Regions from separate parts of the Serratia sp. GW822-FHT06E05 genome, predicted to be linked through region 3. Evidence: predicted binding sites of a transcription regulator. Region 3 holds the regulator's gene; each other region holds the start of a gene.
What was found. Region 3 encodes Fur, which represses iron uptake genes when iron is present. Its sites were predicted from a motif close to ATAATAATGAGAACNACTATCAA; they were not measured.

Region 1 (3,696 bases), on a different contig from region 3:
CCACGCCAATTTTCAACAGCGCAAAGAAAGTCACGTAGAACTCGACCACGTTACCCAACTGCACCAGCGCGGTATCGCCGCTGTGTATGCCCCGACGCAGCAAGGCCGCAGCCAGTCGATCGGAGAGTTGATTAAGCTGGCGATAGCTCAGGCTGCGTTGCGGGTCGATCAGCGCGATGGCGTCATTTTTAGCCTGGCGGGTGATGATGTCGGTCAATGGCCGGTCGGTCCAATATCCCCGTTCGCGATAGCGACGGGCTAATGCCTCAGGCCAGGGAGTAAAAGCAATGCTCATGGAAATGTCTATCCTTGGTTCAGGCCAAACGCCCGCGAAATGGTACTGAGTTTGGTGCCGGTTTCGTGCCATTCAGATTCCGGCGAAGAGTCTTGCACAATGCCGGCTCCGGCAAAGAGTCGCACCTGGTTGCCCTGCACCGTGCCACAACGGATGGTCACTACCCACTCCCCGTTGCCTTCGGCATCACACCAGCCGACGATGCCGCCAAACAGGCCGCGATCAAAAGGCTCCAGTTGCTTGATCACCTGATGCGCCAGCGCCGTTGGCGTACCGCACAGCGCCGGTGTCGGATGCAGCAAGCAGGCCAACGACAACGCGTTTTCCGCCCGGCTGGCGGCCTCGCCGTCGATTGGCGTAGACAAGTGCCACAGCGTGGTGGTGCTCAATAATTCAGGCGAGGTGGGGATATTCAAATAACTGCAGCGATCGGCCAGCACCTGCCGCATACCTTCGGTAACAAACTGGTGCTCGTAGAGATCTTTCTCGGAAACCAACAGCTGTTGGCTGACTTCACGATCCCGCTGCGGGTCGGCGTCACGACGGGCGGAGCCTGCCAGCGGGTTGGAATAAAATTGTGCGCCGGATTTACGCAGTAGCAGTTCAGGGCTCGCGCCCAGCAATGCTCCCTGTTCCAACGGCACATGGAAATGGAAGCCATGCGGGTTTTGCGCGATGATACGCGCCATCAATGCCTGACTGTCTACCGGTTCGCGTGTTTCAATCTCCAGCAGGCGTGACAGCACCACTTTATCCAGTTGGTCACCACGGGTTGCTTCCACCGCATCTGCCACCATCTGCATGAAAGGCTGTTGTGCCGGCACTTCATTTTGGCTGATAATTTCCGGCAGGGCTTCCTGTGGTGAGGTTACGCCAGCCAAAAAGGCATCGCGCTCAAACCACTGGGTGTGCTGGGGAATAAAAAGCGCAGAGGGTTGATGAGTATCGAACGGGATCGCGCCGCACAGAACCGGGTTTTTCACCCCCGCCAGTTTGGCTTCGGCAAAAGCATGCCGTACCGCCTGCTGGAACTCGCCGTTAAGCTGATCCCCGCCCTGGGCCGGCAGCGTGATTTTAGCGAAGCAGCCCTGGGTGCTCAGGCTACGGAAAGGAGAGGTAAAGAAAAAGCCGGAGGTCGGCGACACGCCTGCTACGGACGACTCGCTCTCCTTGCTGTGCGGCTTCTTCTGCCCGGTACCCTTTACTGTCACGCTCATCGGTTCTCCCTTTCGTATCATGAACAATAACCCGTATAATAATGATTATCATTTGTATTGAATCGCGTTAAATTACCCTCGTGAATATGCTATGTCAATAAATGTAAACAGTTCTTCTATTCATTATCGTGCTATAAAACCAGCAGTTTTAATTATATAAATGATAAGTATTACTATTTAAATTCTAAGGAATGCTTTATGAAGAAGAACCTGTTCTTCGGCTTCGCACTGTTTGGCATGTTAGCCATGGGTGCAGCCCATGCCACAGAGGCCTGTTGGCCGCGTAAAATCGAAACCTCTCACGGCGTAGTGACCCTGCAGCAGCCCCCTACCCGCATCGTTTCCACCAGCGTAACCGTCACCGGCACCCTGCTGGCGATTGATGCGCCAGTGATCGCCAGCGGCGCCACCACGCCCGGCAGCCGTCTGGCGGACTCACAAGGTTTTTTCCACCAATGGAGCGCTATCGCAACGCAGCGCGGCGTAAAGCGCCTATACATTGGTGAACCCAACGCAGAAGCCATTGCCGGTGAAGCGCCTGACCTGATCATCATCTCCGCTACCGGCGCCGACTCCGCCGTACGCCTGTACGATCAGCTGTCCGCCATTGCCCCGGTGCTGGTGGTCAATTACGACGACAAAAGCTGGCAGGCGCTGGCGATAGAGCTGGGCCAGGCCACCGGGCACGAAGCCAAGGCGCAAAAAATCGTTGATGATTTCGATAGCCGCGAAAAGTCGCTCAAACAGCGTATGACGCTGCCGGAACAACCGACCTCCGCTCTGGTCTTCAGCGCCGACGGCAAGTCAGCCAACCTGTGGACCGCCGAATCTTCCCAGGGGCAAATGCTCAAGCAGCTGGGTTTCACCCTGGCGGTTCCGTCTGACAAGTTGAACAACAGCCGCAGCATGGGTATGCGTAAGGACATCATTCAGCTCGCCGGGGAAAACCTGGCGGAAGGGCTGAACGGCCAGACGCTGATGCTGTTTGCCAACAACGAAAGCGATGCGCAGCGGCTGATGGCCAATCCTTTCCTCGCTCACCTGCCGGCGGTGCAGCATAAGCGGGTTTATGCGCTGGGCAATGACACCTTCCGACTGGACTACTACAGCGCCAGCAACCTGCTGACGCTGTTGGAAAAACAGTTTATTTCTCAGTAGATCCCGCGGCGGGCTGGAGATCGCTTTCCTGCCCGCCAAGGCTCACCTGACGCAGACCTTTCATCGCGAACGCCAGTACCACACCCAGTACCGCCACGCCAAAACCGAAGCTGGTTGAAGTCATGGCCGGCAACATAAACGCCCCCATCGCCCCCAGCAGCAGGGCACCCAATGCGTCCCCCACCACGTTTTGCGCCGTCCACAGGCCATTAATGCGCCCCAGGAAAGCATCCGGCGTCAGGTTCTGAATCAGCCCGTACTGCAGTAATGAGTTCAATGCGCTCAGGTAGCCAAACACCACCAGGAAGAACAGTGCCAGACCGTACCAGGGCATCAGGCCGAACAGGCCGATAGCGACAAACGCGCCAATCGCCGTCATCAGCATCATCCAGCCCGGCCGCGCCACGTGCGCCACCCGGCCACTGGTAAAGGCGCCAATTGCCGCGCCCAGCGGCACGGCGGAATACATAAAGCCCAGCTGCGCCGCACTGACCTGCCACATGCCGGACATCGCCGGGTACAGCACTCGCACCGCGCTGGCCATGGTCAGCAACGCGCCGATCAGCGCCACCATGCCAATCACCCGGTTACGAAACAGGAAGCCAAATCCCCCGGCCAGTGCGCGCAGCGGATGCTCACGCGGCTGAGGGGGTGGCAACAACTGTGGCAGCTGCAATAAAGGGATCAACGTCAGCAAGGTGCCGAAGGCCGCCAAAGCGTAGTTCCAGGTCACGCCGGCGTTGGCAATCACCAACCCGCCGATCGCCGGGGAAAGAATGGAGCCAAAACGCACCGTCAGCATGCTGATGGCACCGGCCTGAACGATATTTTCACGCCCAACCAGCGCAGGCGTCGCCGCCAGCAACGCCGTCACGCCTACCGCCCCGAAGAACCCGTCCCAAACCGCCAGCAGATAAATCAGCGTTAATGACGGCGCAGGTAAAGCGGCGTTTAAACAAAGACCGATAAACCCAATACCACAGGTGGAACGAGCGAAGAGGATCAGACGGCGGCGCTCGTAGCGGT
Region 2 (3,696 bases), on a different contig from region 3:
AGAATGCCGCTAAGATTCAACCCTATCCACAAAGGCTAATATGCCGATATTGCAGGTAAAACTATAAGGCTGTTTTATAAACTGATGAACGCGCTTCATTAATTGTAAAACCGGCCAAGCCGCTACGGCGGAAAGGAGCATTCATGTTTAAACCTCTGTTATTGGCCGCTCTGTTGGTGGTGTCAATGCTGCCTGCCATCCAGCCAGCGCAGGCAGAAGGGTTGAGTATCGATCTGATGCCGGGCGTCTCATTACGTATCGGTGAGCAAGACAATCGCGGCCGTTACTGGGACGGTTATGACTGGCGCGACCGCGACTGGTGGCAGGGCCATCAGGGTCGGTACCTGGGTGAACGCAATCGTCGGGGCTACAACTGGGATGGTTATCGCTGGCGCGACAACAATTACTGGCGCAAGAATTATTACTATCATGAGGGGCGCTATCGTAAATACGATAAGCACTATTATAAGCACCATGAGAAGCATCACGGGAAAGGCCGACGTCATGACGATCGCGATCATCGCCACCATGACCACGATGATTGACGGCCAAAGGTCGTCAGCCCGCCTAATCTCCCGCATTTAACAGAGCGAGAAACCCGGGGCGACCCGGGTTTCCGCTGATATTGAGCTTTAGTGAACCGCATTAGACTCAATGTCGGCCTTTCATTTGGTGTCCGCTCAGAGAAGGCTGCTGACCAGCAGGTAGCCGTTCAGCCCAACCACCACCAGCACGATCACTTTCCCTATCGCCTGTATGCTGCGGCTGTTGACCATCTCCCCCATCAGCTCGCGGTTGCCGGTGAACGACAACAGCGGCACCAGCGCCAGCGCAATACCGAAACTCAGCAGCACCTGGCTCAGTACCAGAATACGCGTAGCGTCCATGCCCATCATAATGACGATAAACGACGGCAGCATGGTGACCACCCGGCGCACCCACAGCGGAATATAAAAGTGTACAAATCCCTGCATCACAACCTGCCCTGCCAGCGTCCCCACCACGGTGGAAGATAATCCGGCAGCGACCAGACTCAGTCCGAAGATGGTCGCTGCCGCCTGGCCCAATAGCGGCTGCAGCGTCAGATAAGCCTGATCGAGATCGGCAATGCCGCTGTGGCCGTTAAAATGGAAGGCCGCAGCGGCGGTAGCCATCATCGCCAGGTTAACAAAACCGGCTATGGTCATGGCAATGGCGACGTCAAACTTGGTGGCCGCGTAGCGATCGGCTTTTGAATGCTCACCGCCGGTCTGGGTTAATGACGAATGCAGATAAATCACGTGCGGCATGATGGTCGCGCCGAGCACCCCGGCAGCCAAAAATACCGCGTCGCCGTTCGGCAGGTCCGGTATCGCCATGCCTTTCAACAAAGGCTCCAACTGCGGTTGTGAAAATACCAATTCCACCATATAAGCTGCGGCAACAAACAGCAGCAAACCGCCGATCACCATTTCCAGCGGTTTCTGCCCGCGTTTTTGCAGCATCAGGATAAGGAACGTGGCGATACCGGTCAGGATCGCCCCTTGCAGCAGCGTGACGCCCAGCAGCAGTTTGAAGCCAATCGCTGCACCAATAAACTCGGCCAAATCTGTGGCCATGGCAATGATTTCCGCCTGAACCCAATAGGCCCAAACCGCCGGACGCGGGAAACGATCGCGAATGTGCTCTGCCAGATTTTTACCGGTGGCAATACCGAGTTTTGCGGACAACAGCTGGATCAACATCGCCATGACGTTGGCCCACACCACCACCCACAACAGGGTGTAGCCAAAGGAAGCGCCTGCCTGGATGTTGGTAGCAAAATTACCGGGATCGATATAGCCGATAGCCGCTATGAATGCGGGGCCCATCAAGGAAAGTTTGATCTTCCTGGCAGGACGACTGGTGGTTTCAACCACATCACTGTTCAGCATGTTCTGAACCCTTACTTCTATTAAGCCTGTGGTTATATTATGTAAATGATAATAATTATCAAGTGCATTTAGAGCGGTAATGCTTATCTCTGCGATAGAAAATAACCACGGGTTTAACGAAAGGTTTGGCGGGTAAGTGAACATTTACCGCACTGAACGAAGTTCTATCCTGGGAAAAATCCTTTGGATGATCCATTTAGCGCAAGAATATGAATTTCATATGGATTGATTAACCTCTTGATTTTTTATGCTTTACCGTACAAGTTTAAGATGTTTCCCCCTATGATTTTCCATATTTGCAATAGAGCTCTCGTTTTTAAACGTGGCGTTACATAAAATGACATCCGAAATTCAGCCTGCCTCAAGTTTGGAGCAAACATGTCCCATATTGCGCACTTTGCGTTGGCGTTAGTGGTCGTCGCGATCCTGGCACTTTTAGTGTGTCGCGATCGTAAAAGCATCCGCATTCGCTATGTTATTCAACTGTTGGTTATTGAAGTACTGCTGGCCTATTTTTTCCTGCATTCGGAAGCGGGTTTGGGCTTTGTAAAAGGATTTGCCGCGCTGTTTGACAAGCTGCTCGGGTTTGCTGGGCAAGGGACTGATTTTGTATTCGGCGGTATGGGCGACAAAGGTCTGGCCTTCTTCTTCCTGAAGGTACTGTGCCCAATCGTCTTTATCTCTGCGCTGATCGGTATTCTGCAATACATTAAAGTACTGCCGTTTATCATCCGCATTATTGGTACCGTGCTGTCAAAAGTAAACGGTATGGGCAAGCTGGAGTCCTTCAACGCCGTCAGCTCGCTGATCCTGGGCCAGTCTGAAAACTTCATCGCCTATAAAGATATTCTGGGCAAGATGTCAGAAAAGCGCATGTACACCATGGCGGCAACCGCGATGTCCACGGTTTCCATGTCCATCGTCGGCGCTTACATGACCATGCTGGACGCCAAGTTTGTGGTGGCGGCGCTGGTACTGAACATGTTCAGCACCTTTATCGTGCTGTCATTGGTCAACCCGTATGACACCAGTAAAGAAGAAGAGCTGCATCTGGGCAACCTGCACGAAGGCCAGAGCTTCTTCGAAATGCTGGGCGAATACATCCTGGCGGGTTTCAAAGTCGCGATTATCGTTGCTGCGATGCTGATCGGCTTTATTGCCCTGATCGCCGCGCTCAACGGCCTGTTCAGCGCCATCTTCGGCCTGAGCTTCCAGGAAATCCTGGGCTACTTCTTCTATCCATTCGCCTGGATTATGGGTATTCCTAAGCACGAAGCGTTGCAGGTTGGCAGCATCATGGCGACCAAGCTGGTTTCCAACGAATTCGTGGCGATGATGGAGCTGCAGAAGGTTTCTGCTGAACTCTCTCCGCGCAGCCTGGGTATCCTGTCGGTGTTCCTGGTTTCCTTCGCCAACTTCTCTTCCATCGGCATCGTAGCCGGTGCGATTAAAGGGCTGAACGAGCACCAGGGCAACGTGGTTTCCCGCTTTGGTCTGAAGCTGGTTTACGGTTCTACGCTGGTCAGCATCCTGTCTGCGTCGATCGCAGGCCTGGTTCTGGGCTAAGCTTAAAAGCCAGTCATGCAAAGGTCGCTTCGGCGGCCTTTTTTATTGCCTGCGATTCTTCTGTAACTGCTGGCATAACAGGAGGCGTTACGGTGATTCAATATGGGAAAAGACAGAAAGCAAAAAGCCGACCCTAAGGTCGGCTTTTTAAATGGTGGTGGAGCTAGACGGGATCGAACCGTCGACCTCTTGCATGCCATGCAAGCGCTCTCCCAGC
Region 3 (3,696 bases):
TTTGCTACCCAGCGTGTCGGGGTTAACTTCTGGGATACGCTGTATTGGGGCGGGTTCGACAGTGCCAATGACTGGGCGAACAAGGGCTACGAACTGATCCTTTCAAACCCGGATTATGTCTACATGGACTTCCCGTATGAGGTGAACCCGGACGAGCGTGGTTACTACTGGGGAACGCGTTTCAGCGATGAACAGAAAATGTTCAGCTTTGCGCCAAACAACCTGCCGCAAAACGCCGAAACCTCGGTTGATCGCGATGGTAATCACTTTACCGCCAAGAGCGACAAGCCCTGGCCGGGGGCTTACGGTATTTCCGCGCAGATGTGGAGCGAAACCCAGCGTACCGACGAGCAAATGGAGTACATGATCTTCCCTCGTTCGCTGTCGGTGGCCGAGCGCGCATGGCACCGGGCAGCGTGGGAGCAGGATTACCGGGCGGGCCGGGAGTATAAAGGCGGCGAAACCCACTTCATCGATACCAAGAAGCTGGACCGCGATTGGCTGCGCTTTGCCAACCTGCTCGGTCAGCGTGAGCTGGCAAAACTGGACAAAGGTGGTGTGAACTATCGGTTGCCGGTGCCAGGCGCCCGAGTGGTGGGAGGCAAGCTGGAAGCCAATATTTCGCTGCCGGGACTGGGCATTGAATATTCCACCGACGGCGGCAAGCAGTGGCAGCGTTACGATGCCAAGGCCAAGCCAAGTGTTAGCGGTGAGGTACTGATCCGTGCAGTCAGCCCGGACGGCAAGCGTTATAGCCGCGCCGAGAAAGTGTAACTCCTGAACAACGGCCCGTCTGTTCGCAGGCGGGCCGTTGTTACTTGACCAGGGCAGCGTCCGGCGTAATCGGACATGAATTCGACTATCGGGTGCGTTTTTTCCGGGATTGCCGGTACCTGTTAATACCGAACCAAGCTCTGTTGCTCATCCGCGTGTCGGCGGGTGGGGGAGTGCTGAGAGTGTAAGTGGGAAGCGAGAGAAGTGCTGTAGAGAAGTGCCGCTGCAATTGTTGTATTTAACGTTGTGAACTTTCCCCGGCCTGTCCGGGGATTTTTTATCCTATTATCGCAGGCACAAAAAAACCGCCGTTAAGGCGGTTCTCAATGCCGGTTAGGACATTATTTTTTGTCGTGCAGGGTGTCGTCTTCGCGGCAGTCACCGGTCTCACAGTGGCCGTACAGGTACAGGCTGTGGTTGGTGAGCTTGATGCCGTGTTGTTTGGCGATATCACGCTGACGCACTTCGATAGACTCATCGCTGAATTCGATCACTTTGCCGCAATCCAGGCAAATCAGGTGATCGTGGTGATGTTGCTGGGTCAATTCGAACACGGACTTGCCGCCTTCGAAGTTGTGACGGGTCACAATGCCGGCATCATCAAATTGGTTCAGTACGCGGTAAACCGTAGCCAGGCCAATTTCTTCGCCCATATCTATCAGTTTTTTGTACAGATCTTCCGCACTGACGTGATGGCATTCCGGATTTTGCAGTACTTCCAGGATTTTGAGTCGCGGAAGCGTGACTTTTAAGCCGGCCTTCTTCAATGCGGTGTTGTTGTCAGTCATGCGGATTCAGTCCTGTTACTATGCTAATCAAGTTGAGGCGTTCTCGCCTTTGGCATCGGTCGGCACAAAGAGTTAATTGCGTCTCATTATAGAACCGGTTGCTCTAAATGGAAACCGCCGGTTGTTAACAAAGCTATAATTGCACAATTGCATGTTATACATGCAACGTCTTGATGAATGGGATAAACCGAAAACTCAGTCTACCTTGATGGTGTGGGAAGTTACAAATCTGTAGCTTCTATTGCAGTAATTTGTACTGCCAATGATGGCCCTGCCGGCACACTATGCACTTTGCAGGGCTTTTGTTCAACCTTTGGCGTTACCCGACGATTTCGGCCAGGCTCAGCTCTTCGACGATTTGTTTTACCCAGCCTTCAACACGTTCGTTGGTCAGCTCAGGTTGGCGATCTTCGTCAATGGCCAGGCCGATGAAATGGCTGTCGTTGGCCAAGCCTTTGGACGCTTCAAAGTGGTAACCCTTGGTTGGCCAGTGGCCTACGATCGCGGCGCCACGCGGTTCAATGATGTCGCGAATGGTACCCATCGCATCACAGAAATACTCTGCGTAGTCTTCCTGATCGCCACAGCCGAACAGCGCAACCAGCTTGCCGTTGAAGTCAATTTCTTCCAGCGTTGGGAAGAAATCGTCCCAGTCGCACTGCGCTTCGCCGTAGTACCAGGTTGGGATACCGAGCAGCAGGATATCGAAAGCTTCCAGATCTTCTTTGCTGCTTTTGGCGATGTCATGAATTTCAGCTACCTCTTTACCAAACTGCTGCTGAAGAATTTTCTGGATCATCTTGGCAATGTTTTCGGTATTGCCAGTGTCGCTGCCAAAGAAAATGCCTACATTAGCCATATCGCGTATAACCTTTAAATTCAATAAATTGCATTCACGATGTTAGCGTTGACTACGATAACACCGATTAAAATGATGCCATGGCAAGAGATTATCTCTTACCGGTAAGTGCGTATCATGCCAGAAATTTACCCCGGGTATTTATCACTTTAATGCGATGCCGGGTGGAATAAAGCGGTGTTGATCGGGCGTCATCCTTAACGCCGCGCCGCATGTGCGGCTGCAATGATCAATGTTCTGGCTGCTCGTCCGCCAGTTGTGCCAGCAGCATTTGCTCAATAAGCTCGCTGCGGCTGATATTACGCTGTTCCGCCAGTTTGTTCAGGGCGTCCACCGCATCCGCATTGATCTTCAGTTCCACACGCCGTAAGCCACGGACTTTATCGCGTCGAAGCTGATTACGCTTATTGATTCTAAGCTGTTCATCTCGGGATAGCGGGTTGGTTTTCGGGCGCCCCGGACGGCGTTCATCTGCGAACAGATCCAGCGTCGTGCGATCCGTTTGTTCTTTTGCCATAGGTAGCGGTACTGCAAGGGAGTTTGCATCAAAAAGCGCTTACACGCTTCCGGACGGTTCGGTTAACACACTTCGGGCCAATAAACCCTAACCCAAATTCACCCCAGCCTGACGTTAGCGAACACGCTCGGCACGGCGGCAAAATTATAGCGCGCCATATTACCCCAGCAGGTAGAGCGACGACAATGCTTAACTGAGCCGAAAACGCGCTAAGCCGTTATCTTTAGCGCGTTTTTTCATCAGATGGTGACTTTGGGAGAGAAACGGCCCATTTGTCGGGCCTGGCGCGACTCAGGCTTCGCCGAGAAAGCGGTGAATGGCGCGCAACACCGCCTCCGGTTTTTCCGCATGAACCCAGTGTCCGGTACCGGCAACGACGTGAGCGCGAGCCTGCGGGAATTGACGGGCAATATCTTCGCGATAGCTGTCCTGCACGTAAGGCGACAGGCCGCCGCGGATAAACAGCGTCGGGTGAGGCCAGGCCGGCACTTCCTGCCAGCCGGTGATGTTCTCGTACTCTTCGATCAGCACCGGCAGATTGAAACGCCATTCGCCCTGGTGGAAGGATTTCAGCAGGAACTGGATCACGCCTTCCTCATTCAGGTAGCCGCGCATCAATTCCGCCGCCTGCTGGCGTTGGGTAATGCCCGCGGCGCTTACCGCCTGCAACGCGACAAAAATTTCGTCGTGGCGGCGCGTTTGATAGTCCACCGGCGCAACGTCAATGATGATCAGCTTCTCCACGCGCTGCGGGGCGA
Region 4 (3,696 bases), on a different contig from region 3:
CTGTTAGGCAGCGAGCTGGCAAATGCCAAGGCATCCAAACGGCTGTCAATGAAAGTCACTAAAAAACAGCTGGCTGAAGTCAATAGCCTAATGGAACAACAGAACCTGATGCGAAGCTCCGACGTGGTCAAAGCGGTGATCCTGAAAGTTTGTCAGGATATCGTGCAGGAGAAAAACCTGGGCGTGTTGCCGGAATTGCGCAACCTCGCCGCCGCCATTTCCTGAGAATTTTTCTGTCGCTGAAGTGCCTAACGCCCCTCAGGCGCGCTCGGTCATGCTGCCATCGGGCCCCAGATTGTCAGTCAGGATCTTCAATAACGCGCGAACTTTCGGCAGCGCCTGCCGGCTCTTGAGCCAGGCCAGATTAATCGGTAATCCATCGGTTGCCAGATGAGGCAATACCTCCACCAGCGAACCCTCTGCAAGCTGCCGTTTCACCAACCAGGTAGGCAACTGCGCTATGCCGTGCCCGGCCAAAACGGCGGTAAGCTGCCCTTCTGCATCGCCGATAGCCACCCGCGCCGGTAACACCCTTTTCTCGCTGTTATTCGCCTGCACGCCGGCAAAATGCCAGGGGGTGAGCATACCGTTGCCTTCGCCGTAAACCACGCAGCTGTGATTATCCAAATCCTGTTCGTTGTTCGGCACGCCGCGCTTTTTCACATAGGCCGGTGAAGCGCAAAAAATATGCCGCTGCGCCCCCAGATAACAGTGTCCTAAAGTATTCGGCCAAATATCCGCGCCGCCGATACGCACAATAATATCGATCCCCTCTATCGCAGGATCGACAAAGCGGTCGGAAAACGAAATATGCGGCATTAACAGCGGATGATGCTCAATCAGCTTGAGGATCACCGGTAAAGCATGCAGACGACCATAGGCGGCAGGAAGATCGATACGCACCCTTCCCCGTGGCTCGGCATTTTCAGCCTGCATGGCAAGCTCCGCCTCTTCCAGCTCGCCCAATACGCTGGTGCAGGTGCGGTAAAAGGTTTCCCCCGCGTCGGTCAGTGAGAGACGCCGCGTGGTCCGGTTAAACAAGCGAACCTGCAGCCGGCTTTCAAGACGGGCAATGCCTTTGCTGATGGCGGAACCGGTCAAATTCAGGCGTTCTGCGGCGGCCGTAAAGCTGCCCAGATCGGCTACGCAGACAAACAGATCGATACCTTTGAGTCGTTCGGAAGAAAACATAGCCCGTCACCATTAATGAATTTAATTCCATAAACTCGGTAATTTATAGCCTAAATAGGAAATTTATTCCCCGTAAACTCGATCAGGTAATACATCCTCAGGGCCAGGCCCGATTCAACCACAGACCATGACAAGGGTTTATTGATGAGCATAAACAAACCAAGGGTGCTGATTACCGGCGCCACCGGCCAGATAGGCGGTGATACTTTGCGTAACCTGCAGGCAGACACCACCATTGCCCTGGTGGCGGCGGTACGCTCCCCGAAAAAAGCCGAGCCCTTTACCGCTCAGGGCATCAGCACCGTCATTATGGATTTTGATCAAGAAGAAACGCTGGCGCCGGCGCTGCAGGGTATTGACCGCGCCTTTCTGGCGACCGGCTATACCGTCGACATGCTGCGCCAGAGCAAGGTGTTTCTCGATAAGGCGAAACAGGCCGGGGTGCAGCATATTGTGCACCTCGGTGCCTGCGGCCGCGACGACACCACCATTGCTCACTGGGCCTGGCATCAATTGATCGAACGTTATATTGAGGCATCAGGTTTCAGCTTTACGCATTTGCGGCCGGAGTGCTTTATGCAAAATCTGATCGGCTACGGTGGCATTCCCGCGGTGGTCAACGGCGTCATTCAGCAATACACCGGTGATGCTCCCTTCAGTTGGGTCGACGGCGAAGACGTCGCGCTGGCGGCAGCCTGTTCACTGCTGCACCCTGAACAGCATGCGGGCAAAACCTATCGACTGGGCTATGACGCCAAATCCTATGGCGAGATTGCGGCCATGTTGACGGAAATACTGGGCCAGCCATTTCGCTATGAAGCGCTCGATTACCGGATTTTCCTGGAGAACATGCGGCAATCTGGCGCCGAGATGGCTTATATGAACTGCGTTGGCGACAATCTGCGCCGCATTGCCGAACGCGATATTCCCGGCGTTGAAGAAACCTTTGACAACTTCCCGACAATTGCCGGCAAAGAGCCGGTTCGTTGGCCAGAGTTTATCCGCAAACACCGGGCCGCTTTCGCCTATTAATTCCTTTTTTATCTGGCCCGTTTGGGGAAAACCAGGCGGGCTTTAGCTTTACATCTGCCCTGCGCCACTTAGGCTCACCATCAGAAAAATTTTTTAAATATAAATTTATCAATCAGATAAAAACACACCCCGCCCGAAACGACATTGTGGAGATATTGTGAATTTGCACTTTCCTTACAATAAATGAGAATGGTTATCGTTATCATAATTATTCAATAATATTTGCACATACTTTCAGGGATAAGATGCATGATTTACACACACTCTTTCAAATTGAAACCAGGCGCGATTTTGCTGGCGGGATTAATTAGCGGGAGCGGCTATGCTGCCGATGATTTGGCAGCGGAAAGTGAGGAAATGGTAGTTTTGGCGCCGGCGGAAGAACAATTAAAACAGCAGCCTGGCGTTTCCATTATTACCGCCGAGGACATCGCCAAGGATCCGCCGGTCAACGATTTATCCGACATCATCCGCAAAATGCCCGGCGTGAACCTGACCGGCAACAGCGCCAGCGGCAGCCGTGGCAATAACCGTCAGATCGATATACGCGGCATGGGGCCGGAAAACACGCTGATTTTAATCGACGGCGTCCCCACCACGTCGCGCAATTCGGTTCGCTACAGCTGGCGCGGCGAAAGGGACACCCGCGGCGATACCAACTGGGTGCCGGCGGAAATGGTTGAGCGCATCGAAGTGCTGCGTGGGCCTGCGGCGGCGCGTTACGGTTCCGGTGCCGCCGGCGGTGTGATTAATATCATCACCAAACGCCCCACCAATGACTGGCATGGCAGCCTGTCGCTGTTTACCAATCAGCCTGAAAACGACAAGGAAGGCGCAACGAAACGCACCAACTTTAGCCTCAGCGGCCCGTTGGCCGGCGACGCGCTCACCATGCGCCTGTACGGCAACTTTAACAAGACCGACGCCGATGCGGCGGATATCAACACCGCGCAAAACGGATCCTATGCTGCCGGTAGCGAAGGCGTACGCAACAAAGATGTCAACGCCCTGTTCTCGTGGAAAATGACCCCGACGCAGATCCTCGATTTTGAGCTGGGCTACAGCCGCCAAGGCAATATCTATGCCGGTGATACCCAGTACAGCAACGGTAATCTCAGCCCGAACGATCTGGTTTCGTCGCTGTACGGACAAGAAACCAACCGCCTGTATCGCCAGACTTACGGCATCACCCATAACGGCATCTGGGATTGGGGCCAGTCACGCGTCGGCGTTTACTACGAAAAAACCAACAATACCCGTCTTCAGGAAGGCTCTACCGGGCGTGTCGAAGGGATGATCAACAGCGACCAATTCAACACCAGTCGGCTGAAAAATGTCAGAACCACCGGTGAAGTGACGCTGCCGCTCAACCTGTGGTTCGAGCAAACCATGACCCTGGGGGCCGAGTGGAACCGTGAGCAGCTCGACGATCCGGCCTCTATGCAGGTCACCGATGCCAGCGGCGTCACCATC

Region 1: the regulator Fur is predicted to act here: its motif matches at 1,548-1,570, upstream of AC1RKC_RS23425 (isochorismate synthase).
Region 2: the regulator Fur is predicted to act here: its motif matches at 1,953-1,975, upstream of AC1RKC_RS14945 (Nramp family divalent metal transporter).
Region 4: the regulator Fur is predicted to act here: its motif matches at 2,407-2,429, upstream of AC1RKC_RS09845 (TonB-dependent siderophore receptor).

The regions. Positions count from the first base shown of each region.
Region 1 is NZ_JBXALM010000014.1:65,827-69,522, reverse strand. Features, by position in the region: gene AC1RKC_RS23430 ((2,3-dihydroxybenzoyl)adenylate synthase) at 1-295, opposite strand, end outside; gene AC1RKC_RS23425 (isochorismate synthase) at 304-1,512, opposite strand; gene fepB (Fe2+-enterobactin ABC transporter substrate-binding protein) at 1,711-2,670, shown strand; gene entS (enterobactin transporter EntS) at 2,657-3,696, opposite strand, start outside.
Region 2 is NZ_JBXALM010000006.1:3,210-6,905, reverse strand. Features, by position in the region: gene AC1RKC_RS14950 (DUF2502 domain-containing protein) at 144-545, shown strand; gene AC1RKC_RS14945 (Nramp family divalent metal transporter) at 681-1,913, opposite strand; gene AC1RKC_RS14940 (NupC/NupG family nucleoside CNT transporter) at 2,292-3,479, shown strand; tRNA gene AC1RKC_RS14935 (tRNA-Ala) at 3,635-3,696, opposite strand, start outside.
Region 3 is NZ_JBXALM010000007.1:45,007-48,702, reverse strand. Features, by position in the region: gene AC1RKC_RS16450 (beta-N-acetylhexosaminidase) at 1-774, shown strand, start outside; gene fur (ferric iron uptake transcriptional regulator) at 1,116-1,562, opposite strand; gene fldA (flavodoxin FldA) at 1,882-2,421, opposite strand; gene ybfE (LexA regulated protein) at 2,651-2,938, opposite strand; gene ybfF (esterase) at 3,230-3,696, opposite strand, start outside.
Region 4 is NZ_JBXALM010000002.1:474,560-478,255, forward strand. Features, by position in the region: gene AC1RKC_RS09830 (hypothetical protein) at 1-225, shown strand, start outside; gene AC1RKC_RS09835 (LysR family transcriptional regulator) at 259-1,191, opposite strand; gene AC1RKC_RS09840 (SDR family oxidoreductase) at 1,336-2,223, shown strand; gene AC1RKC_RS09845 (TonB-dependent siderophore receptor) at 2,473-3,696, shown strand, end outside.